Regions from separate parts of the Streptomyces sp. NPDC026092 genome, predicted to be linked through region 1. Evidence: riboswitches for the same ligand, from Rfam matches in the RefSeq annotation. Region 1 holds a riboswitch; each other region holds the start of a gene.
The links. A riboswitch is a leader RNA that binds a small molecule or an ion and turns the genes downstream of it on or off. The one in region 1 is predicted to bind cyclic di-AMP.
Positions count from the first base shown of each region.

Region 2: another riboswitch for cyclic di-AMP. It lies ahead of AB0F56_RS29400 (transglycosylase family protein); the one in region 1 lies ahead of AB0F56_RS01210 (LysM peptidoglycan-binding domain-containing M23 family metallopeptidase).
Region 3: another riboswitch for cyclic di-AMP. It lies ahead of AB0F56_RS30905 (M23 family metallopeptidase); the one in region 1 lies ahead of AB0F56_RS01210 (LysM peptidoglycan-binding domain-containing M23 family metallopeptidase).

Region 1 is NZ_JBEZYN010000001.1:266,618-268,869, forward strand. Features, by position in the region: gene AB0F56_RS01205 (tyrosine-protein phosphatase) at 1-226, opposite strand, end outside; cyclic di-AMP (ydaO/yuaA leader) riboswitch at 621-780, shown strand; gene AB0F56_RS01210 (LysM peptidoglycan-binding domain-containing M23 family metallopeptidase) at 785-1,729, shown strand; gene AB0F56_RS01215 (SGNH/GDSL hydrolase family protein) at 1,934-2,252, shown strand, end outside.
Region 2 is NZ_JBEZYN010000022.1:27,927-30,178, reverse strand. Features, by position in the region: gene eno (phosphopyruvate hydratase) at 1-378, opposite strand, end outside; gene AB0F56_RS29400 (transglycosylase family protein) at 714-1,403, opposite strand; cyclic di-AMP (ydaO/yuaA leader) riboswitch at 1,407-1,583, opposite strand; gene AB0F56_RS29395 (transglycosylase family protein) at 1,849-2,252, opposite strand, start outside.
Region 3 is NZ_JBEZYN010000024.1:95,428-97,679, forward strand. Features, by position in the region: gene AB0F56_RS30900 (PP2C family protein-serine/threonine phosphatase) at 1-501, shown strand, start outside; cyclic di-AMP (ydaO/yuaA leader) riboswitch at 738-885, shown strand; gene AB0F56_RS30905 (M23 family metallopeptidase) at 897-1,985, shown strand; gene AB0F56_RS30910 (aldo/keto reductase) at 2,166-2,252, shown strand, end outside.

The DNA.
Region 1 (2,252 bases):
TCTTGACGTCGGCCTGATTGCGGAAGTCGAAGATCGTGTGCAGCCCAAGGGTGGAGAGGAACGCCGCGTCCTCCTCGGTGGCGTGGGCCAGGTGGCCACTGCGGAAGAGGCGTCCGAAGCGCACCGCACCACCGTCCACGGTCGGCAGTCCGCCCACGTCACGGAAGTTGCGTACCCCGGCGAGCTCGGGTTCGGTCGACGGGACCTGGGGCAGCTGCTGCGTCACGAGTGCTCCTGAAGGTAGACGGATCGCGATCGGTTCCTGATCGATTCCTGGGGCAATCATCCCGGGTGCCGGGGGCCGTGCGCACCCCTGGGTAAGGGAATGGGCGTTCTGTCCGAATTAAACCCTTCGATATAACGCGCCCTGGTTGCAGGGGAGATGGGATTCGGGGCGTGAGCAGCGTCTCAAAGGTGACGGACCGTGCCTGATCGTCCGGACCAATTCCCTGGCCGGAAAAGGAAATCGATCCTCCGTCATCCACGGAGGGTGACCGGAATACGGCGCGAATATCACGCCGCGGAATGCGGGCGGAATCGGGCGGCTTGTTCGGCTCGACTCCGCTCGTCTAGCGTCACGCTCAATCCGGTCGGACCGCCGAATCCTGCCACCGCCCGGAATCGAATCCGCACCCATCCACGTACGGCAGGAGCGGGGGACCCAGGTAAGTACGCCGCACCGGCCCGACCGGACGGCTTGGGGTGAAGTCGCGTGAGAACGCGGCCGGACATCTCCAGTCCGAACCCGACAGCTCACCTCGCAGGCGACGGAGAGGAATTCGCCATGCCCGCGAAGGGTAAGCATCGCCGTCCCAAGGTCAACCCGATCACGCGCGGATTCGTCGCCGCCGGCACCGGTGGCGCCGTCGTCGCCCTCCCGCTGCTCGGCGCGACCGGAGCCCACGCCGCCGAGAAGGCCGCTCCGACCGTGACGCCCGAGAAGGCCGTCGCCGCTCTCGCCGCCACCCCCGCGAAGGCCCCGGCCGCTCCGGCCGCCGCCCCCGCGGCGAAGCCGAAGACGTACTCCGTCGTCCGCGGCGACTACCTGTCGAAGATCGCCGCCGAGCACGACCTCAAGGGTGGCTGGCAGAAGCTCTACGCGGACAACCGCCAGGTCGTCGGCGAGAACCCGTCGCTGATCCTGCCCGGCATGAAGCTCACCCTCGGCGCCAAGTCCACGGCCGCCCCGAAGGCCGCGGCGCCCAAGGCCGCTCCGAAGGCCGAGAAGAAGTCCTCGTCCTCCGACACGAGCGAGTCGCGCGCCTCCCGCTCCTCCGAGCGCAGCACGGCCACCCAGGACTCCGCCCCCGCCCAGGCCTCCTCCTCCGGCTGGGTCGCTCCGGTCGGCGGCGGCATCTCCACCCCGTACCGAGCCTCCGGCTCGATGTGGTCCTCCGGCTACCACACCGGTGTCGACTTCATCGCCTCCTCCGGCACCTCGGTGAAGGCCGTCGGCGCGGGCACCGTCCACTCGGCCGGCTGGAGCGGCGCGTACGGCAACGAGGTCGTCATCCAGCACGCCGACGGCACGTACTCCCAGTACGCCCACCTCTCCTCGCTCTCCGTCTCGACCGGCCAGACCGTCACCGGCGGCCAGCAGATCGGCCTCTCCGGCTCGACCGGCAACTCCAGCGGCCCGCACCTGCACTTCGAGATCCGCACCGGCCCGAGCTACGGCTCGGACATCGACCCGCTGGCGTACCTGCGCCAGCACGGCGTCGGCATCTGACGCCTCCGCATCACCCGCGTCACCAGCAGCACCCCACAGGGGCCCGGCACTTCGGTGTGCCGGGCCCCTGCGGCGTATTCCGGCTTGGTGGAATCTTGACCGGTGGCATATCTCACCCGGCGTCAACCCCTCCTTACGGTCGCGTAGGTCACATACGTAAGGGAAAGATGAACTCCCGTGGCAGACGATTCGAGATCAAGAGACATGAAGGCATTCGGGTCGTACGCGGCGATCGGGGACAGCTTCACGGAGGGCGTGGGAGATCCCGGGCCGGACGGGAAGTACGTCGGCTGGGCGGACCGTTTCGCGGTACTCCTCGCCGACCAATTGCCGGAGCACGACGCATTTCGTTACGCCAACCTGGCCGTCCGGGGGCGGCTCCTCGACCAGATCGTCGCGGAGCAGGTCCCGAGGGCCAAGGAACTCGCCCCCGACCTGGTGAGTTTCTGCGCGGGCGGCAACGACATCATCCGCCCCGGCACCGACCCGGACGACGTCGCCGAGCGCTTCGAGCGCGCCGTCG
Region 2 (2,252 bases), on a different contig from region 1:
CTCGGACGCGGCGTGCGCGACGGCGAGGGAGACGCCGAGGATGGCGTTGGCGCCGAGGGAGGCCTTGTTGTCCGTGGCGTCCAGGTCGAACATGGCCTGGTCGATGAGGCGCTGCTCGGTGGCGTCGTAGCCGACGAGCTCCGGGCCGATCTGCTCGATCACGGCGAGGACGGCCTTCTCGACGCCCTTGCCCTGGTAGCGGTTCTTGTCTCCGTCACGGAGCTCAATGGCCTCGAACGCACCGGTGGAGGCACCGGACGGAACGGCAGCACGGCCGGTGCTGCCGTCGTCGAGGCCGACCTCGACCTCGACCGTGGGGTTGCCTCGGGAGTCCAGGATTTCCCGGGCTACGACGACGTCGATGGACGGCACGAGCATCTCCTTCTGGGATGTGACGCTAGATGTGACGCTTGCGGTGCAGGGTCGCTTTGGCCTTGCGACAAGAGCCTAACCGGCTCCAGGGCTCCAGCCAGCCGGGCGCCCGCCCCCTGGGACGAAAAAGGACCCAAGGGCATGCATCTCGGGCCAAAGGGCCCCAGAACTACTCGGCGGTAACCGGCTCGGTACCGGTCGGGCGAGACGCCAACCGGTCCCGGACAGCGCGGAACCCCGGCCCGGAGCGCACGGGGGAAGAAACGCTCCGGACCGGGGTGGTCACCGCGGGAGGGTCGTAGGACCCGCGCGAGCCGCCGGACTCACACGAGCCGTCGGGCTCACTTCAGGTGAAGCTGCTGGCCCGGGTAGATCAGGTCGGCGTCCTCGACGACGTCCTTGTTGAGCTCGAAGAGCTTCGCCCAGCCGCCCTTGACGTCGTGGGCGGCGGCGATGGTGCTCAGGGTGTCGCCGGAGACGACCTTGTACTCGCCGTCGCCCTTCTTGACCTTCTTGCCGGTCGGGGTGGTGACGGTCTTCTTCGACTCGGCCTTGGGCGCGGCCTTCGGGGCGGTCCGCTGCTCGCTGCGGGTCGTCGGCTGCTCGGCCTTGCGCTCCGGCTTCGGCGCGCTCTCCTCGACGGGAGCGGCGCCGGGGGAGGCGGCCGACAGGCCCACGCCACAGCTCGGCCAGGCGCCCTTGCCCTGACCGGCGAGGACCTTCTCGGCGATGGCGATCTGCTGCGACTTGGAGGCCTGGTCGGCGCTCGCGGCGTACGCGGTGCCACCGAAGGCGGCCCAGGTGGAGCTGGAGAACTGCAGGCCGCCGTAGTAGCCGTTGCCGGTGTTGATCGACCAGTTGCCGCCGGACTCGCACTGGGCGACCTTGTCCCACTCGGAGACGGTGGCGGCCGAGGCGGTGCCGGCGCCCATCAGGGGGGCGGCGACGGCGACGCCGGCGACGCCGGCGAGGGCGACGGCGCGGGTGGCCTTGGAGGGACGACGGTGTTTGCCCTTGGCGGAAAACAGCATGGAGATTCTCCTCACCGACGCCTACGAGGTGAGCTGTCGGGTTCGGGCCGATGTGAGTTGCCCGGCCGCGCGACCTAGCGCGCGGCTTCACCCCAAGCCGTTCCTTCGGCCGTCTGTCTCAACGGCCGGGGACGGCACTTACCTTGGGTCCCCCGCTCCTGCCTACGGCGCTTGACGCGACGACTGTTCCCATCGGCCGACGGCAGGATTCGGCGTTTCGGTCGACGGGGCCCGCGGTGGCGAGCGGTCACGACCGTAGACACAGACCCGGGGGAAGTTCAAAGACGCCCATGAGGGACAAAACGCCCCTACTTGCCTCGGGATGAAAGGTGTTTACGCAGGTGAGAGGTGACGGAAGCGGAGTTCGCGGACGAGACATGCCAGTTGAGGCGAAGAGACCCATGTCTCACTTGCGCAGAACCGGACATTCAGCCCCGAACCGCCCCTACTTCGCGTCCGTTTCCGCCGTCTTGTCCGCGGTCTTGTCCGCAGGGGTCCCGAGCGTCAGATCGAGGCTCTGGCCAGGGAGGATGAGGTCCGGGTCGGCGCCCACGGTCGAGCGGTTGGCGTCGTAGAGGGCGCCCCAGCCGCCGGGGAGTTCGTTGCGCTGGGCGATCTCGGTGAGGTTGTCGCCGGGCTTGACGGTGTATGCGCCGATAGCGTCGGCAATGCCCTGGGAGGGCGTTTTGTCCGTGTCGCCCCCACTGCCCCGGTTCGCGCGCTCCTCGACGGAGCCGTCCACTGTCGGCGCGTCAGACGGCGAGGCGTGACGCCCTGTTTCGCGATCCTTGTCCGTATTACCCGTCTCCTCCGGTGCCGCGTCGCCCCGGTGCTTGCCGGTGCCCGGCG
Region 3 (2,252 bases), on a different contig from region 1:
CGGGCGCTGGCCCGCGAGGGCACCCGCCGCTCCGGGCTCGACGCCTTCGAGGGGTTCACCACGGCCGTCCTGGCGGAGATCCCGCGCGGGGGCGGGCGGGTACGGGTCGTGAACCGGGGCCACCCCGAGCCGCTGCTGCTGTACGCGGACGGGGGCCTGACCCACCTGGAGCCGACCGAGCCCGCGCTGCCGCTCGGCATGGGCGAGCTGGCTGCCTGGCCGGACCGGGCCGACGAGGCCCCGTACCCGCCGGGCGCCACGCTGCTCCTCTACACCGACGGGCTCTCCGAGGCGCGCGACGCCTCGGGGGCCTTCTACGAACCGGCCGAGCGGCTCGTCGGGAGGATCTTCCCGGGGCCGGAGGAGATGCTCGACGCGCTCGTCGACGACGTCCGCCGGTACACGGGCGGGGGCTCCACCGACGACATGGCGCTGCTCGCCGTGAGCCGGCCGGGAGCGGGGCAGCCGGAGCGGCGCCGGACGATGCCCGTGGTGCCGTGACGTACCTCGTTCCGCATGTGGTGACCTTGTGTAGTGGAGGTGTACCGCTCCGATAACAATTGACGAACCATCAGTTCCGGGGTGGCGGTAAGACTCCGTACTGAAGCGGGATCAAATCGGGCTGTACCAGCTCAATCTCGTGAATGATCAACCGGAACGGCTTGGAATCCGGCCCTCGTGTCTATTAACGTTCGATAACGCAGCGCGGTCGTCCCAGCCGTCGCAAGAGACGGCACCGTGCGCGTGCGCCGAATCCTGAAAGGGAACCGGGGAACCACTACTTGGGGTGAATCGGGCACCTCCGCATCCGTGCGGAACCGCCCGTAGGAGACCTTCCTGCTCCGAACCCGTCAGCTAACCCGGTAGGCGAGAAGGAAGGAAAGGAGCACGCCTCCGTGGCGTCCAACAGCCCTGCCCCCGACGGTCTTTCCGATGGGTTCAACGCGTTCGGCGCCCGTGGCGCCGCCGGGACGGACGACGACGCGACGACGCTGGGGGAGTGGAACCCGACCGAGGACTCCCTGCGCCAGCAGGCCCGTTCGGGCGGCCGCCACCGCGTCGTGAAGCAGCGCTCCGGCTTCGCCCGCTCCTCCACCGTCCTCGGCGTCGGTGTCATCGCGGCCGTCGGCGCGGGCGGCATGGCGACCGCCAAGGAGAAGCCCCCGGTCTCGATATCGCTGCCCGACCTCAACCTGCCGGACGCCTCCGAGCTGCCCGGTGTCGGCGAGTTCATCTCCGACGGCGGTTCGGACTCCGGTACGACCAACCCGCAGCCGCTCACGGCCACCCTCGCCCTGCCGGCCGACGGCGTCGAGAAGGCCGGAAGCGGCCAGTCCGCCTCCGCCTCGACCGCCGACGCCGGCGAGGCGCTGCGCGCCCGCATCCTGCAGCAGGCCGAGCAGCAGCAGGCCTCCGCCGACGCCGCCGAGAAGGCCGCTGCGGAGAAGGCCGCCGCCGAGAAGGCCGCCCTTGAGGCCGCCGCCAAGGCGGACCAGGCCGAGAAGGAAGCGGCCGCGGCGAAGAAGAAGGCCGAGGAGGAGGCTGCGGCGAAGGCCGAGGCGGAGCGCCTCGCGAAGCTCGCCGCGAGCTACTCGCTGCCGACGTCCTCGTACACGATCACCTCCACGTACGGCCAGTCCGGCTCCATGTGGTCCTCCGGCCAGCACACGGGCCTCGACTTCGCGGCGCCGACCGGCACGCCGGTCAAGGCCGTGCACGGCGGCACCATCAAGTCGGCCGGCTGGTCCGGCTCGTACGGCTACCGGATCGTCCTCGAACTCGAGGACGGTACGGAGATCTGGTACGCGCACCTGTCCTCGATGACCGCGAGCGTCGGCCAGACCGTGGGCACCGGCGACACGATCGGGCGCGTGGGCGCGACCGGCAACGTGACCGGCCCGCACCTCCACCTGGAGGTCCACACCGCGGGCGGCTCGGGCATCGACCCGGCGGCCTGGCTGGGCAACAAGGGCCTCTCGGTCTAAGGGCTTCCCGGTCCAAGGGCCTCGCGGCCCAACGGCCTCTCGGTCCGAGGGCCCGGCGGCCCAACGGCCTCGCGGTCCGAGGACCTCCCGAGCCCTCACGACTCCGGCAGCCCTGGCGTAACCCCCCCCACGTCAGGGCTGCCGGAATACCCGTACCCGGGGCGGTCGTTGTACCGTCCCATGACCTCACTGCGCCCACTGGGCACTTCCGAACTGAACGTCTTCCCCCTCGCGCTCGGCGGCAACGTCTTCGGCTGGTCCTCCAGC